DNA from 2 places in the Kitasatospora sp. NPDC096147 genome. Region 1 is predicted to be linked to the other one. Evidence: riboswitches for the same ligand, from Rfam matches in the RefSeq annotation. Region 1 holds a riboswitch; the other holds the start of a gene.
The links. Region 1 has a riboswitch for thiamine pyrophosphate ahead of thiO (glycine oxidase ThiO). Riboswitches for the same ligand answer to the same signal wherever they lie in the genome.

Region 1 (6,842 bases):
GGGCCACCGTCGCGGTCTCGGCACCGATCCAGCCCGCCCCGACCAGCACCAGCCGGCGGCCGGGCGCCAGGCGCTCGCGCAGGGCACGGGCGTCCTCGACGGTGCGCAGCGTCCGGGCGCCCGGGAGGGTGACCGGCTTGGCTCCGGTGGCCAGCACCAGGGTGTCGTAGCCGAACTCGCCCCGGTCGGTGTGGAGCACCCCGCCGGCCAGGCCGGTGGCGCGGTGGCCGGGGAGCAGGTCGACGCCCGCCCAGTTGACGTCCAGCGTGGTGGAGTCGGTCCGGCCGAGCAGCACGTCCTTGGAGAGCGGCGGGCGGTCGTACGGCGCGTGCGGCTCGGCCCCGAGCAGCGTCACCGGCCCGTCCCAGCCACCGGCCCGCAGCGCGAGCGCGCACTGCGCCCCCGCCATGCCGCTCCCGACCACGACCGCCCGTCCACTACCCGTCAGTTCAGCCACAGCGGTCACCCTACCCACGCGGGCCGTACCCCGGGCCCGCACCGGCACACGCGACGGCAGGCACGGGGACCGCGCGGGCACGGAAGGCGGCCGACCTCCAGCCGACCCGCCGTCAGCCGGTCGCCCGTGCTGCCGTCCCCCCGGCGCAGCGCGACCGGAGGGCGCGCCTCGGCTCAGGCCGTCGGTGCCGCCTGGTGCGGGACGGTGACCACGATCTTGCCGACCTGGACATTGGACTCCATGTACCGGTGCGCCTCGGCGATGTCGTCCAGCGCGAAGGTCCGGTCCACCACCGGCACCAGCGAGCCGCTGCGCAGCCCGGCCGTGACGAAGGCGACGCCGCGCCGCAGCCGCTCCGGGTCGCCGGTGACCTCGAAGAGCGTGTAGGTGCGGGTGCTCAGCGCCGGGTACTCGTCGGCGTTCGGCAGCGGGGTCGGGCGCGGGTCCAGCCGCCCGTAGACCACCAGCTGCCCGCCGGGGGCGATCGCCCGGGCCAGGGTGTTCACCCCGGGGCCGGAGACCGGGTCGAAGGCCAGCCGGACGCCCCGGCCGCCGGTGATCTCCGCGACCCTCGCGGGCAGGTCCTCCCGGTCGGTGACGATGACGTGCTCCGCCCCGGCCGCCAGCAGGGCCTTCCGCTTGGCCTCGCCCCGGGTGGTGGCGATCGGCACCGCCCCGAGGTGACGGACCGTCTGGATCGCGGCCAGGCCGACGCTGCTGGAGCCGGCGGTGACCAGGACGTGGTCGCCCGGCCGGACCGGGGAGTCCTCGGCCAGTGCCCCGTACGCGGTCAGGTAGGCCATCCAGACCGCCGCCCCGGCCACCGGGTCCAGCCCGGCGGGGGCGGGCACCAGGGCGTGGGCCGGGACGATCACGTGGTCGCCGTAGGTGCCGTAGACGTTCTGCGGGAAGGCCGGCACCACGCCGACCGGATCGCCGGGGGCGAAGCCGGTGACCTCGGGGCCGAGCTCCTCGACCACGCCGGCCGCCTCCGCACCGAGGCCCGACGGGAAGCTCGGCCGGAGGAAGTACCCGCCCGAACGGAACATCACCTCGGCCCGGTTGAGGCCGATCGCGTCCACCCGGATCCGGACCTCGCCGGGGCCGGGCGCCCGGACCTCCACCTCACGCACCGTCAGGACCTCGGGGCCGCCGATCTCGTCGAACTGGACGTGCCGCGCCATGGTTCGGTCTCTCCTTCTGCCGGATCCGCACTCGGAACGACCGAACCATGAATTTCGACCACCGTCAAACTTCGATGACAGTCGAACATCGCCCGGTCCGGCCGTACGATGGGACCTACCCGCCCTCCCGAGGAGTCACCGTGACCCGCACCCTGGATCACCCCGAACTGGCCGACGTCACCCTGCAGCAGGTCCTGGAGGCGCTGGTCGACCCGGTCAGGCGGCGGATCGTCACACAGCTGTCCGAGTCCGGGGCCGGCATGAGCTGCGGCACCTTCGACGCCACCGTCTCCCGCTCCACCCTCACCCACCACTTCAACGTGCTGCGCGAGGCCGGCCTGATCCGCCAGTCCTACGCGGGCACCACCAAGCTCAACACCCTGCGCACCGAGGACCTGGAGGCCCGCTTCCCCGGCCTGCTCCGGGCCCTGCTCGACGCCACCGGCTGACCTGACGACGGGGCCTGCGGCGGACCCCGCGGCGGACCTTGGAGCTTCGCACCAGCGGGGCCCGCCACGGCCGCGCCCACTCCGTGAACTCGCCCTTCGGCCGACGACCCGGGCGGGGATATGGTGGGGCGGTATCCACGGGAGCCCGGCGCACCGGGCTGAGAGGCGGGCTGACGCGGCCGGCGACCGTCCGAACCTGATCCGGGTCATTCCGGCGAAGGGAGTGCACGGCTTTGACACGCACCGAGAGCGACGTGCTGGTGATCGGCGGCGGCATCATCGGCCTGGCGGTCGCCTGGCGCACCGCCCAACGCGGCCTCGCCGTCACCCTGGTGGACCCCGAGCCCGGCCGGGGCGCCGCCCAGGTGGCGGCCGGCATGCTGGCCCCGGTCACCGAGCTGCAGTACGGCGAGGAGCCGCTGCTCCGCCTCGGCATGGCCTCCAACGACCGGTACGCCGACTTCGTCGCCGAGCTCACCGACCTCACCGACCTGGAGACCGGCTACCGCCGGACCGGCACCCTGGCGGTGGCGCTGGACTCCGACGACCGCGAGGAGCTGCGCGAGCTGCACGCCTTCCAGCAGCGGCTCGGCCTGGAGTCGCACTGGCTGACCGGCCGGGAGGCCCGCCGGCTCGAACCGATGCTGGCCCCCGGGGTGCGCGCCGGACTGCACGTGACCGGCGACCACCAGGTGGACGGCCGCCGGCTGGCCGCCGCGCTGGTGCTGGCCTGCGAGCGGTCGAACGTCACCGTGATCCGCTCCGCAGCCGTCGAACTCACCGTCACCGACGGCCGGGCCACCGGCGCCCGGCTCGGCTCCGGCGAGCAGCTGACGGCCGCTCAGGTGGTGCTGGCCGCCGGGCCGCAGAGCCACCGGCTGCCCGGCCTGCCGGACGGCGTGCTGCCGCCGGTGCGGCCGGTCAAGGGGCAGGTGCTGCGGCTGCGCATCCCGTCCGCCTACGCGCCGTTCCTGTCCCGCAACGTCCGGGCCGTGGTGCGCGGGCAGCACATCTACCTGGTGCCCCGCGCGGACGGCGAGCTGGTGATCGGGGCGACCAGCGAGGAGCAGGGCTACGACACCACCGTCACCGCCGGCGGGGTCTACGAACTGCTGCGCGACGCCCACGAGTTGGTGCCCGGCCTGACCGAGCTCCCACTGCTGGAGACCGGTGCCGGGCTGCGCCCCGGCTCGCCGGACAACGCCCCGCTGCTCGGCCCGACCGCGCTCCCCGGGCTGGTCGCCGCCACCGGGCACTACCGCAACGGCGTGCTGCTCACCCCCGTCACCGCCGACCTGACCGCCGACTACCTGGCCACCGGCGCGGTGCCCGCGCTGGCCGCCCCCTTCTCCCCCAGCCGCTTCACCCCGAAGGCCGCCGCATGAACCAGCCGAGCCCAATCCCCCTCACCGTCAACGGCACGCCCCGCGAGGTGCCCGCCGCCACCACCCTCGACCTGGTGGTCAGCGAGCTCAGCGCCTCCCCCGGCGGGGTCGCCGCCGCCGTCAACGAGGCCGTGGTGCCGCGCAGTTCGTGGTCCGCGACCGTGCTCCACCCGGGCGACCGGGTGGAGATCCTCACCGCCGTCCAGGGAGGCTGAGCAGCATGGCCGACGACCAACTCACCATCGCCGGGACGGTCTTCGACTCCCGGCTGATCATGGGCACCGGCGGCGCCCCCAGCCTGGAGGTGCTGGAGCAGGCCCTGCTCGCCTCCGGCACCCAGCTGACCACCGTGGCGATGCGCCGGGTGGACCCGGGCACCCAGGGCTCGGTGCTCGACGTGCTGACCCGCAACGGCATCCGGGTGCTGCCGAACACGGCCGGCTGCTACACGGCCGGGGAGGCCGTGCTCACCGCCCGCCTCGCCCGCGAGGCGCTCGGCACCGACTGGGTGAAGCTGGAGGTGATCGCCGACGAGCGCACCCTGCTGCCCGATCCGGTCGAACTCCTGGACGCCGCCGAGACCTTGGTGGACGACGGCTTCACCGTGCTGCCCTACACCAACGACGACCCGGTGCTGGCCCGCAAGCTGGAGGACGTCGGCTGCGCGGCCGTGATGCCGCTCGGCTCGCCGATCGGCTCCGGCCTCGGCATCCGCAACCCGCACAACTTCCAGCTCATCGTGGAGAGCGCGAACGTCCCGGTGATCCTGGACGCGGGCGCCGGCACCGCCTCCGACGTGGCACTGGCCATGGAGCTCGGCTGCGCCGCCGTGATGCTGGCCTCCGCCGTCACCCGGGCGCAGCAGCCGGTGCTGATGGCCGGGGCCATGCGACACGCCGCCGAGGCCGGCCGGCTGGCGTACCGGGCCGGCCGCATCCCGCGCCGCTTCCACGCCGAGGCCTCCTCGGCGATGGCCGGCCGGGCCGACCTGGACACCCGGGAGCGGCCGGCGTTCTGACCGCGGGTCAGCCGCCGCCGGGCCTCCTATCCTGACGGGACCGCTTGCCGCCGGGACGGGAGAGCCGATGCGCAGGGCCCTGACGGTCACCACCACGCTGGCGCTCGCGCTGACCGGCGCCGTCGCCCTGCCGCTGCCCGGCGGCGGCTGCACCGGCATCTGCTCGGAGACCGTCAACGCGAGCGGGCAGCCGCTCACCGCCGGGCGGAACTACTGCGCGGGCGGCCAGTCCACCGGCGGCCTGACGACCCGCCGGCCGGGCTGCGCCTCCGAGCAGTCCGAGCAGCGCTGGACCACCCTCCCACCCGGCCGGCAGACCCCGCCGGGCCAGGACTGGGACACCTTCCGGGTGGACCCGGGCCGGTGCTACCGGGTCTCCTTCGAGGGGTTCTTCCCGTGGACCCCGGACTTCGAGCGGAGCTACTCGGCCGCCGAACCGCTCTACGTCAAGGTCGGCAACGACTACACCGCCCGGGTCGAGAGCCAGCTCCCCGGCCCGTGCTGAGGCGCGCCCCGGCGGACCGGCGCGATCCGCGCCTGCGGGCCCGGCCCGGTCGGTAGCATCGGCCGGATGAGCCGACTGCCTCCGCTGCCGGAGTCCGGGCCCGGGCCCGACGGGTCCCGTACGGTCCGGGTGTTGAGTTACAACGTGCGCTCGCTCCGGGACGACCGGGCCGCGCTGGTCCGGGTGATCCGGGCCTGCGCCCCGGACGTGGTCTGCGTCCAGGAGTCGCCGCGCTACTGGCGTCCGGAGGGCCAGGCGGCCTGGCTGGCGGCCCGCAGCGGGCTGGTGGTGCTCTCCGGCGGCGGCCGGGCGGCGGCCGGGCCGCTGCTGCTCGGCCGGCTGTCGGTGGACGTGCTGGAGGTCCGGGACCGGCTGCTGCCGAAGACCCGGGGGCTGCACGCGCGCGGCTTCGCCACCGCCCGGGTGCGGATCGGCGGCTGCGCCCCGTTCACCGTGACGAGCTGCCACCTGAGCCTGGACCCGGACGAGCGGCTGCGGCAGTTCGCCCTGCTGCCGGAGCAGTTCGGGCCCGGCGAGGAGGGCTTCGTCGCCGGGGACTTCAACGAGCACCCGGACGGCCCCGGCTGGCGGCGGATGTCCGAGGCCTACCAGGACGGGCACCTGGCGGCGCCCTGGGGCGGCACCAACACCTCGGTGCCGTCCGACCCGCACCAGCGGATCGACGCCCTCTTCGCCACCCCGGGCATCGAGGTGCTGGCCTGTGGCGTCCCCCACGGCCTGCCGGGGGTCACCCAGCCCGACCTGGTGGCCGCCACCGACCACCTGCCGCTGCTCGCGGCCGTCCGGATCCCCGCGGTCAGAGGTTGAAGAGCCGGGTGTAGGGGGCCGACACCCGTACCCGCTGGGAGCCGAAGTCGACCAGTACGGCGTTGTCCGGGCCGCCTTCCAGGGCGATCACCCGGCCGAGGCCGTACTGGTCGTGGGAGACCCGCTCGCCCACGGCGAACTCCTTGGGCACGGGCTGCGGTTGAGCCTTGAAGGGACTGGTGGGCAGTGCGCGGCGTCCTGCTCCTGAATTCGTCATCCCGGCCAGTATGCGCCCCAGCGCGCCGGAGTGACCCCGCCGGTGCCTCTGCTACAGTGGGAACCACTTGCAATTCCTGGTTCCCATGAACGTTGTGTGCGCCTTCCGGTTGTGACCGGAGGCGCATTTCCTGTTTCTGGCGGGCCTCCTACAAGGAGATCAATACATGGCTAACGGCACCGTCAAGTGGTTCAACTCGGAGAAGGGCTTCGGCTTCATCGAGCAGGAGGGTGGCGGCCCGGACGTGTTCGCCCACTACTCGAACATCCAGGCCAACGGCTTCCGTGAGCTGCTCGAGGGCCAGAAGGTCGAGTTCGACGTCACGCAGGGCCAGAAGGGCCCGCAGGCCGAGAACATCCGCCCGCTGTAACACCCTCGAAGGGCCCGTACCGAGTGCTGCACCCGGTACGGGCCCTTCGTCATGCCCGCGCATTCCCCCCACCCGACGGGGCGTCAGACCACCGCTCCGCCGTTCGGGTCATCCGGCTCGTCCTCGTCGTCGCGGTCCTTCATCCGGATGACCAGGGTGGCGAAGCCGCCCAGGAAGGCGCTGACGCCGACCCAGGCCGGCCAGCCGGAGACCTCGCGCCAGACCAGGACGTCGAAGAGCAGCAGGGCCGGCCCGCCGAGCACGGCCAGCCAGGCGAACCGGGCGGTGGTGTCCAGCGAGGGCAGCGGCGGCGGCTCCGGCGGGACGAAGTGGCCCTCGTCCGGATCCTCGGCGGCCACGTAGTCCCGGGGGCCGGGCGCCTCCGGGCGGCGGCGCGGCTGCGGGGCGAACCCGTCCGGTCCGTCGGCG
Region 2 (6,842 bases), on a different contig from region 1:
GTCGTTGCGGAGCACGCCGAGGATCGCGTAGACCGGGGTGCCGTTGGCGATCAGGTCGCCCGCGACGCGCTTGGCCTGGTTGATCGGGATGGCGAAGCCGAGGCCGATCGAGCCGGCCCGGCCGGAGCCGCCGCTGTTGGACTGGATGGCCGAGTTGATGCCGATCACCGCGCCGGAGGCGTCGAGCAGCGGGCCGCCGGAGTTGCCCGGGTTGATCGAGGCGTCGGTCTGCAGGGCGTTCATGTAGGACGCCTGGGCGCTGGTCTCGTCGCCGGAGGCCACCGGGCGGTCCTTGGCACTGACGATGCCGGTGGTGACGGTGCCCTCCAGGCCGTAGGGGGCGCCGATCGCGATGGTGGCGTCGCCGACCGCGACCTTGTCCGAGTCGCCGAGGGCGAGCGGGACGAGCTTGTCCTTCGGCGGGTTGTCGAGCTTGATGACGGCCACGTCGTAGCCCTGGGCGCGACCGACCACCGAGGCGGGGTAGGAGGCGCCGTCGGAGAACCTGACGGTCAGTTTGCCGCCGCTGGCGGCCGGGGCCACCACGTGGTTGTTGGTGAGGATGTGGCCCTCGGTGTCGAAGACGAAGCCGGTGCCGGTGCCGGACTCGCCGGAGCCCTGGGCCTTGATGGTGACCACGCTCGGCAGCGCCTTGCTGGCGATGCCGGCCACCGACTCCGGGGCCCGGTTGACCGCCTGCTGGTTCTGGCTGGCCTGGACGGTGGTGCTGGAGTTGCGGCTGCCCGAGGAGGAGACGGAGCCGTCGCGGTCGGCGACCGAGACGCCGATCGCGCCACCGGCCAGGCCGGCCAGCAGGGCGACGGCCGCGACCAGGGCGATCAGACCGCCGCGCTTGCGACCGGGCACCGGGGCGGGCGCGCCGGGGAACTCCGGGTAGCCGGGCAGACCGGGCCCGCCCGCACCGCCGGCCGGAGCGGCCCAGCCGCCGAGCGGGGTGCCCGCACCGAAGGGGTGGTGCGGCTGGTGGGGCTGGGGCTGCGGCTCGCCGAGCGGGGCGGCCGACACGGCGGCCGGCGGCGCGGGGGCCGGGGCCGGCGGCGCGGCGGCCGGGGTCGCGTACGGGTTCTCGGCGGCGACCGGCGCAGGGGCCGGAGCGGAGACCGGCGCCGGAGCCGGAGCCGGGACGGCCGGCGGCGGCGCGTCCAGGTAGGACGGAGCGGGCGGCGCGGCCGGGGCCGGGGGCAGGACCGGGGGCGGCGCATCCAGGTAGGAGGGGGCGGCCGGCGGCGGCGCGACCTTCCCGAAGACCACCGTGTCGGCGGGCGCGGGCGCGGCGGCTGACCCGGCGTCAGCCGGCTCCACCGGACCGTGCCCCGTGGAGGTGCGCTCCTCCTCGGGACCGGTGGCCCCACTCACGTGCTCGGTGCTCACGGACGACCTCCATAGCTGACAGGACCTTGGGCCACAGTTTTCCGCATGTCCGATTCAGTTGTCGTAAGGAGCGTCCTGAAGGATTGGTGAGAATCCTTAGCCGTCCCCGACATCCCACTCCTCGGGCCCCGCCTTGGTGTTCGACGGCCCGGCGGCTAGCCTGGCGCTCCAAACTGACACGCGGGAGCTTGGACCGTCCAGGCTGAGAGTGCGCGGAACGACCGTACGCCATGCAGACGCTGGCCGTGCGGCGAGGGAGCGCAGACCGCTCGAACCTGTCCGGGTAATGCCGGCGTAGGGAGCTACGGCCATGACGGCTGCTTCGCCTTCCCCTGTCCACGACGTCCCCGCGAGAGCCGAGGCGCCGCTGGTCCTCGACACGGCGCCGCCGCGCACGCTGGACTTCCGCGCGCTGTTCTCGCTCTGGGCCAACCTCGGCGTCAGCCTGATCGGCTTCACCAGCGCCGTCACCGTGATCGGCGTCAAGGGCGCCGAGCTCTCGCTGGCCGCCGCGATCACCGCCACGGTGGCGGGCACCGCGATCGGCACCTCGATGCTGGGCGTGGCCGCGCTGATCGGCGCCCGGACCGGCGCCCCGGCGATGGCCCTGCTGCGCGGCCTGTTCGGCACCAAGCTGTCGTACCTGCCGACGGTGCTGAACATCGCGCAGTGCATCGGCTGGGGCGTGTACGAGCTGCTGGTGATCGCGATGGGCGCGCAGGAGGTGACGGGCACTCAGGGCTGGCACTGGCTGTTCGTCCTGCTGGCCGGGGTGCTCACCACCGTGCTGACCATCTGGCCGCTCGGCTCGATCGCGGTGCTGCGCAAGTACGTGACGATCGCGGTGGGCATCGCGATGGTCTACTTCACCGTCCAGCTGGTGCGCCAGGGCGTGCCGAACCCGGGGGCCGGGAACTGGAGCGGCTTCCTGACCGCGACCGACGCGATCATCGCGGTCTCGATCTCCTTCGTCCCGCTGGCCGCCGACTACACCCGGCACGCCCGCACGCCCGGGGCCGCCTACTGGGCCACCTTCTCCGGCTACTCGCTGGCGCAGGTCTGGTGCTACCTGCTCGGCGTGGTGGCACTGCTGCAGTCGGACGGGGACGCCACCCGGATCTTCTCCTCCTTCACCGGGGTGGCGGCCGGCTGGGCCTTCCTGCTGGTGCTGGTGGTCCGGGAGACCGACCAGTCCTTCGCCAACGTCTACTCCACCGCGATGTCGGTGCAGAACCTGCTGCCCACGGTGGACCGCCGCCTGCTGACCGGCGGGATCGGCGCGCTGGTGACGGTGCTGGCGCTGAACATCGACGAGTTCACCGCCTCCTACTACGCCTTCCTCGGCCTGATCGGCGCGGTCTTCGTGCCGATGTTCGCGGTGCTGGCGGCCGACTTCTTCCTCGGCTCGGGCCGCCGCGGCTGGAACCTTGGCGAGGACGCCCCGCCCCGGCCGCTGATGCTGGTGGCCTGGGCGCTCGGCTTCGCCGCCTACCAGTTCATCGCTCCCACCGCGGTCGGCGGCTGGCAGGAGTTCTGGCAGGACCTGCAGTCCTCGGTCGGCTTCACGGCCCAGCCGTGGACCTCGGCCTCGCTGATCTCCTTCCTGGTGGCCGGGCTGGCCACCCTGGCGGTCCAGCCCCGCAGGTAGCCGGCCGGTACCGCCGCCACGGGGACTTCACCGGGAGTTTCCCGTGGCGGCGGTCGGGCGTCACCGGGCGCCTCGTAGGGTGGCCGGGTGGACACCCGTGACCAGCCCTCGACCTCGACGAACGCCGCCGACCGCAGCGCGGTGCGGGTGATCGCCCACCGCGGCTCCTCGGCGGCTCAGGCCGAGCACACCCTGGCCGCCTACCGGCTGGCGATCGAGGAGGGCGCGGACGGGCTGGAGTGCGACGTCCGGCTGACCGCCGACGGGAAGCTGGTCTGCGTCCACGACCGCACTGTGCACCGCACCTCCGACGGCCGGGGCGCCGTCTCCGCCCTGACGCTGGCTCAGCTGGAGGCGATGGACTTCGGCTCCTGGAAGCACCCCGAGGCACCCGAGCCCAGCCCGGTGCTCACCCTGGAGCAGCTGCTGGAGCTGACGGCCGACGCCGGCCGCCGGATCGAGCTGGCGATCGAGACCAAGCACCCGACCCGGTACGCCGGGAAGACCGAGGCCGAGCTGCTCCGGGTGCTGGCCCGGTTCGGCCTGCTGACGGACCGTCCGGAGGAGTCCACCGTCCGGATCATGAGCTTCTCCGAGCTCTCGCTGCGCCGGGTCCGCCGGGCCGCCCCGGCGGTGCCCACCGTCTACCTGCTGGAGCGCCGACTGCCGCTGCTCGGCCGCACCCGGGTGCTGCCCGGCGGGGCGCCGATCGCCGGTCCGGGCATCGAGCTGGTCCGGGCCGACCGGGCCCTGGTGCCGGCCCTGCGCCGGGCCGGGCACCGGGTGCACGTGTGGACGGTGGACGAGCCGGCCGACGTGGAGCTCTGCCTGGAACTCGGCGTCGAGGCCATCATCACCAACCGGCCGCGCATGGTTCTCGGTCAACTCGGCCGATAACTGTGTCAAGTCGGCTCGAATTCGCCCGCGCGGGGTTGTGAACGGGCGTGAACTGCGGCGCATCCCACCGGGAGTGGCCAATTCCGACCGCATTCACGACGTTCCGTGAGCGGCCAATCACCATCTGCGCACCACCCGTTACGGCGCCCGTTAATGTCGCGCCGCGATCGGTGAACGCCCGTTTCCGACGTATTGCCGAGGGGCATCCATCCATCGGCGAATGCTGAAGGAGGTCCGGGGGTGGCGTTGATGATGGCACACGAGGTGCCGACTTCATCGACCATGGCGGTGCCGCACGGGCCCGCCGGAGTCGGAGCGGCACGACGCCGGTTGCGCAGTGATCTCGGTGACCGCTCGGTGGACGAGACGGTGATCGACGACGCTGTCCTGATCCTGTCCGAACTGCTCAGCAACTCCTGCCGGTACGCCCGCCCGCTGGGGCGGCTGGCCGACCTCAAGGACGACGTGCCGGGCGGCTACCCGGCCCCGGTCCTGGTCGGCTCCGGCGGCGAGGACGGCGAGCCCGAAGGGGTGACGGTCCGCTGGCAGCTCCCCGGGGACGGCTCGCTCACCCTGGAGGTCACCGACGGCGGGGCCAGCACCCGGCCGCTGCCGGCCCGGCCCTCGCTGACCGCCCGGGGCGGGCGCGGCCTGACCATCGTCGGGCGGCTCGCCACCGACTGGGGCGTCCGGGACACCCCGGGGCAGGTCACCGTGTGGGCCGAACTACCACTGCACCCGGGCCGTCCGGGCCACGGCGCGCGCAGCGCCTGACGGCCCGTCGGCACCGACGGTGCACGCCCCGGCGCGGCACCCGCCCCGGCCCGGAGCGCGGCACCGACGGCGGCACGGGCACCGCACGGACGCGGTACCCGTCGAAAGCTCAGTAGGCTTCCGGGGCAAGCAAGTCGCCGTACCGGGAGCCGCACCATGGCCAAGAAGGCCGCGAAGAAGTCGCCGCAGCGCCGTCCGTCCACCGCCGTGACCTCGGGTGAGATCCCCGTGGTGGGGGCCCGCGAGGACTGCCCCTGCGGTTCGGGCCGCCGGTACAAGGCGTGCCACGGCCGGGAGGCCGCACACGCCGTCCAGGAGCTGGTGCACCGCCCGTTCGAGGGCCTGCCGGGCGAGGCCGACTGGGTCGCGCTGCGCGAGCTGGTGCCCGCCGCCACCGTCCCGCTGACGCTGGCCAAGGGCGTGGCCGACAGCGCCAACGGCCCGGTCCCCTCCGTCACGCTGGCCACCGTGCTGCCGCTGGCCTGGCCGGCGCTGCGCCGCCAGGACGGCTCGATCCTGCTCGGCCTGCAGACCCAGTCCTCCTCCGGCGACCTGAGCCGTGACCTGGCGGACGCCCTGGAGCTGGCCCTGGCCACCGAGCCGGGCACCCCGGTGCCGGCCCGCCGGACCGTGCCCGGCGGCCGCCGCCTGCAGGAACTGCTGGACCTGGAGGCCGAGTTCACCCCCGAGGTGTTCAGCGGCTTCGAGTTCTGGCTGGAGGACGCGGAGGCCGCCGAGGGCGAGGTGGCCGCCTCCCTGGAGCGGGCCAACGCCTCGGCCATCCCGACCGAGAAGATCTCCAGCGTGCCGTCCTCGTACTGGTGCGCCGCCGCCGACAAGAACCACCTGCGCTGGGTGATGACGGTGCCCGAGGAGCAGCTGCTGGACGCGCTGGCCCGGCTGGACACGGCCGGCGAGTCCTCGCTGGGCGAGGACACCCGGCTGGTCGGCTCGTTCCGCGCGCACGGTCTGACCGTGCCGGTCTGGGACCTGCCGCAGTCGATGACCGCCGCCGACTGCGAGGCCCCGGCCGCCGCCTTCGCCGAGCGGCTGGCCGGCGCGCTGGCCGCCGAGGCCCCGCTGACCGTCGAGGAGCGCAAGGCGCGGGCCAATCTGGTGAACCGTCAGGTCACTCTCAACTGACGCCCGTCCGGGCCGGAGTGACTCCGGTCACATTCCGGCCCGGACGGAAGAAATCCCAGGTGACAGAGTCCTCGGACAAATTGGCGCGCACGAGGATCTTTGTTACCATTTAAACAGTCCGGTCGCTGGTGCATCCCCCGTCGCCAGCGGCCGGATTTACTGTTTCCCCAGGGAAGTTGAGGCGGCGTCAGCCGAACTCGCCGCGATCAGCGCGCCGAGCAGGCCTCCCACCTCGGGCAGCCAGGGCCGCTCCCCGACCGGCGGCCGGACCCACCGTACCGGCCCCGCACCGGTCCGCGAGGGCGGCAGCACCAGGTAGCCGTCCGGCCCGTGGTAGCGCATCACCCCCGGCACCGAGGGCTGCTCAGCCAGCAGCTCACCCAACTCGGCCAGCGAGTACGGCGCGACCAGCAGCAGGTACCTGCCCTGCCCGGCCAGCACCGGCCCGACCGGCAGGCCCATCAGATCGAACCAGGCCAGCGCCCGCGCACCGGCCCGGGCCGGCACGCTCACCGCGCTGACCGACCGTCCGGTGGCCAGCAGCACCGGGGCGTCCGGCGAGCGCTTCTCCCACCACCAACCCACCATCCGGGCATCGGTGGTGGCCGCCGCCAGCGGCGGATCGTGCGGGTGTGCACCGGGCACCGGGCAGGACGGGTCCGCGCAGGAGCACGGCCCGGCCGGGCCGGACAGCGGGCGGGCACCCGGCAGTACCGGCCACCCCCGGGCGACGGCGGTCAGCGCGGCCTCCCGCAGCGCCGCCCTGACCCGGCGCCGGCTGCCCGGCCAGCGGAGCCAGACCCGGCCGGCCGCCGGGGCGCGGTCTCCGGCCGGGGTACGGCCTGAGGCGCTGCCCCGTCGGGGACGTGACCATGGCATCGGCGCTCGTTCCTTTCCGCTTCCGCGACCGCTTCCGGGGCCACTCGGGCTCGGGGACCGCTGATGGACCGGCCACGTCGGCGGTGCGCGGGCCACGTCGGGGTGCGGA

Region 2: linked by a shared signal. The riboswitch ahead of ACIRBX_RS07675 (purine-cytosine permease family protein) and the one ahead of thiO (glycine oxidase ThiO) in region 1 are both predicted to bind thiamine pyrophosphate.

The regions. Positions count from the first base shown of each region.
Region 1 covers NZ_JBIWFX010000003.1:53,345-60,186, forward strand. The annotation lists gene ACIRBX_RS10755 (NAD(P)/FAD-dependent oxidoreductase) at 1-466, opposite strand, end outside; gene ACIRBX_RS10760 (zinc-dependent alcohol dehydrogenase family protein) at 631-1,641, opposite strand; gene ACIRBX_RS10765 (ArsR/SmtB family transcription factor) at 1,782-2,090, shown strand; TPP riboswitch at 2,218-2,330, shown strand; gene thiO (glycine oxidase ThiO) at 2,324-3,475, shown strand; gene thiS (sulfur carrier protein ThiS) at 3,472-3,690, shown strand; gene ACIRBX_RS10780 (thiazole synthase) at 3,696-4,493, shown strand; gene ACIRBX_RS10785 (hypothetical protein) at 4,561-4,998, shown strand; gene ACIRBX_RS10790 (endonuclease/exonuclease/phosphatase family protein) at 5,065-5,826, shown strand; gene ACIRBX_RS10795 (hypothetical protein) at 5,816-6,043, opposite strand; gene ACIRBX_RS10800 (cold-shock protein) at 6,210-6,413, shown strand; gene ACIRBX_RS10805 (hypothetical protein) at 6,497-6,842, opposite strand, start outside.
Region 2 covers NZ_JBIWFX010000002.1:472,595-479,436, reverse strand. The annotation lists gene ACIRBX_RS07680 (S1C family serine protease) at 1-1,392, opposite strand, end outside; TPP riboswitch at 1,563-1,710, shown strand; gene ACIRBX_RS07675 (purine-cytosine permease family protein) at 1,703-3,040, shown strand; gene ACIRBX_RS07670 (glycerophosphodiester phosphodiesterase family protein) at 3,128-3,937, shown strand; gene ACIRBX_RS07665 (ATP-binding protein) at 4,187-4,711, shown strand; gene ACIRBX_RS07660 (DUF5926 family protein) at 4,868-5,854, shown strand; gene ACIRBX_RS07655 (bifunctional DNA primase/polymerase) at 6,011-6,733, opposite strand.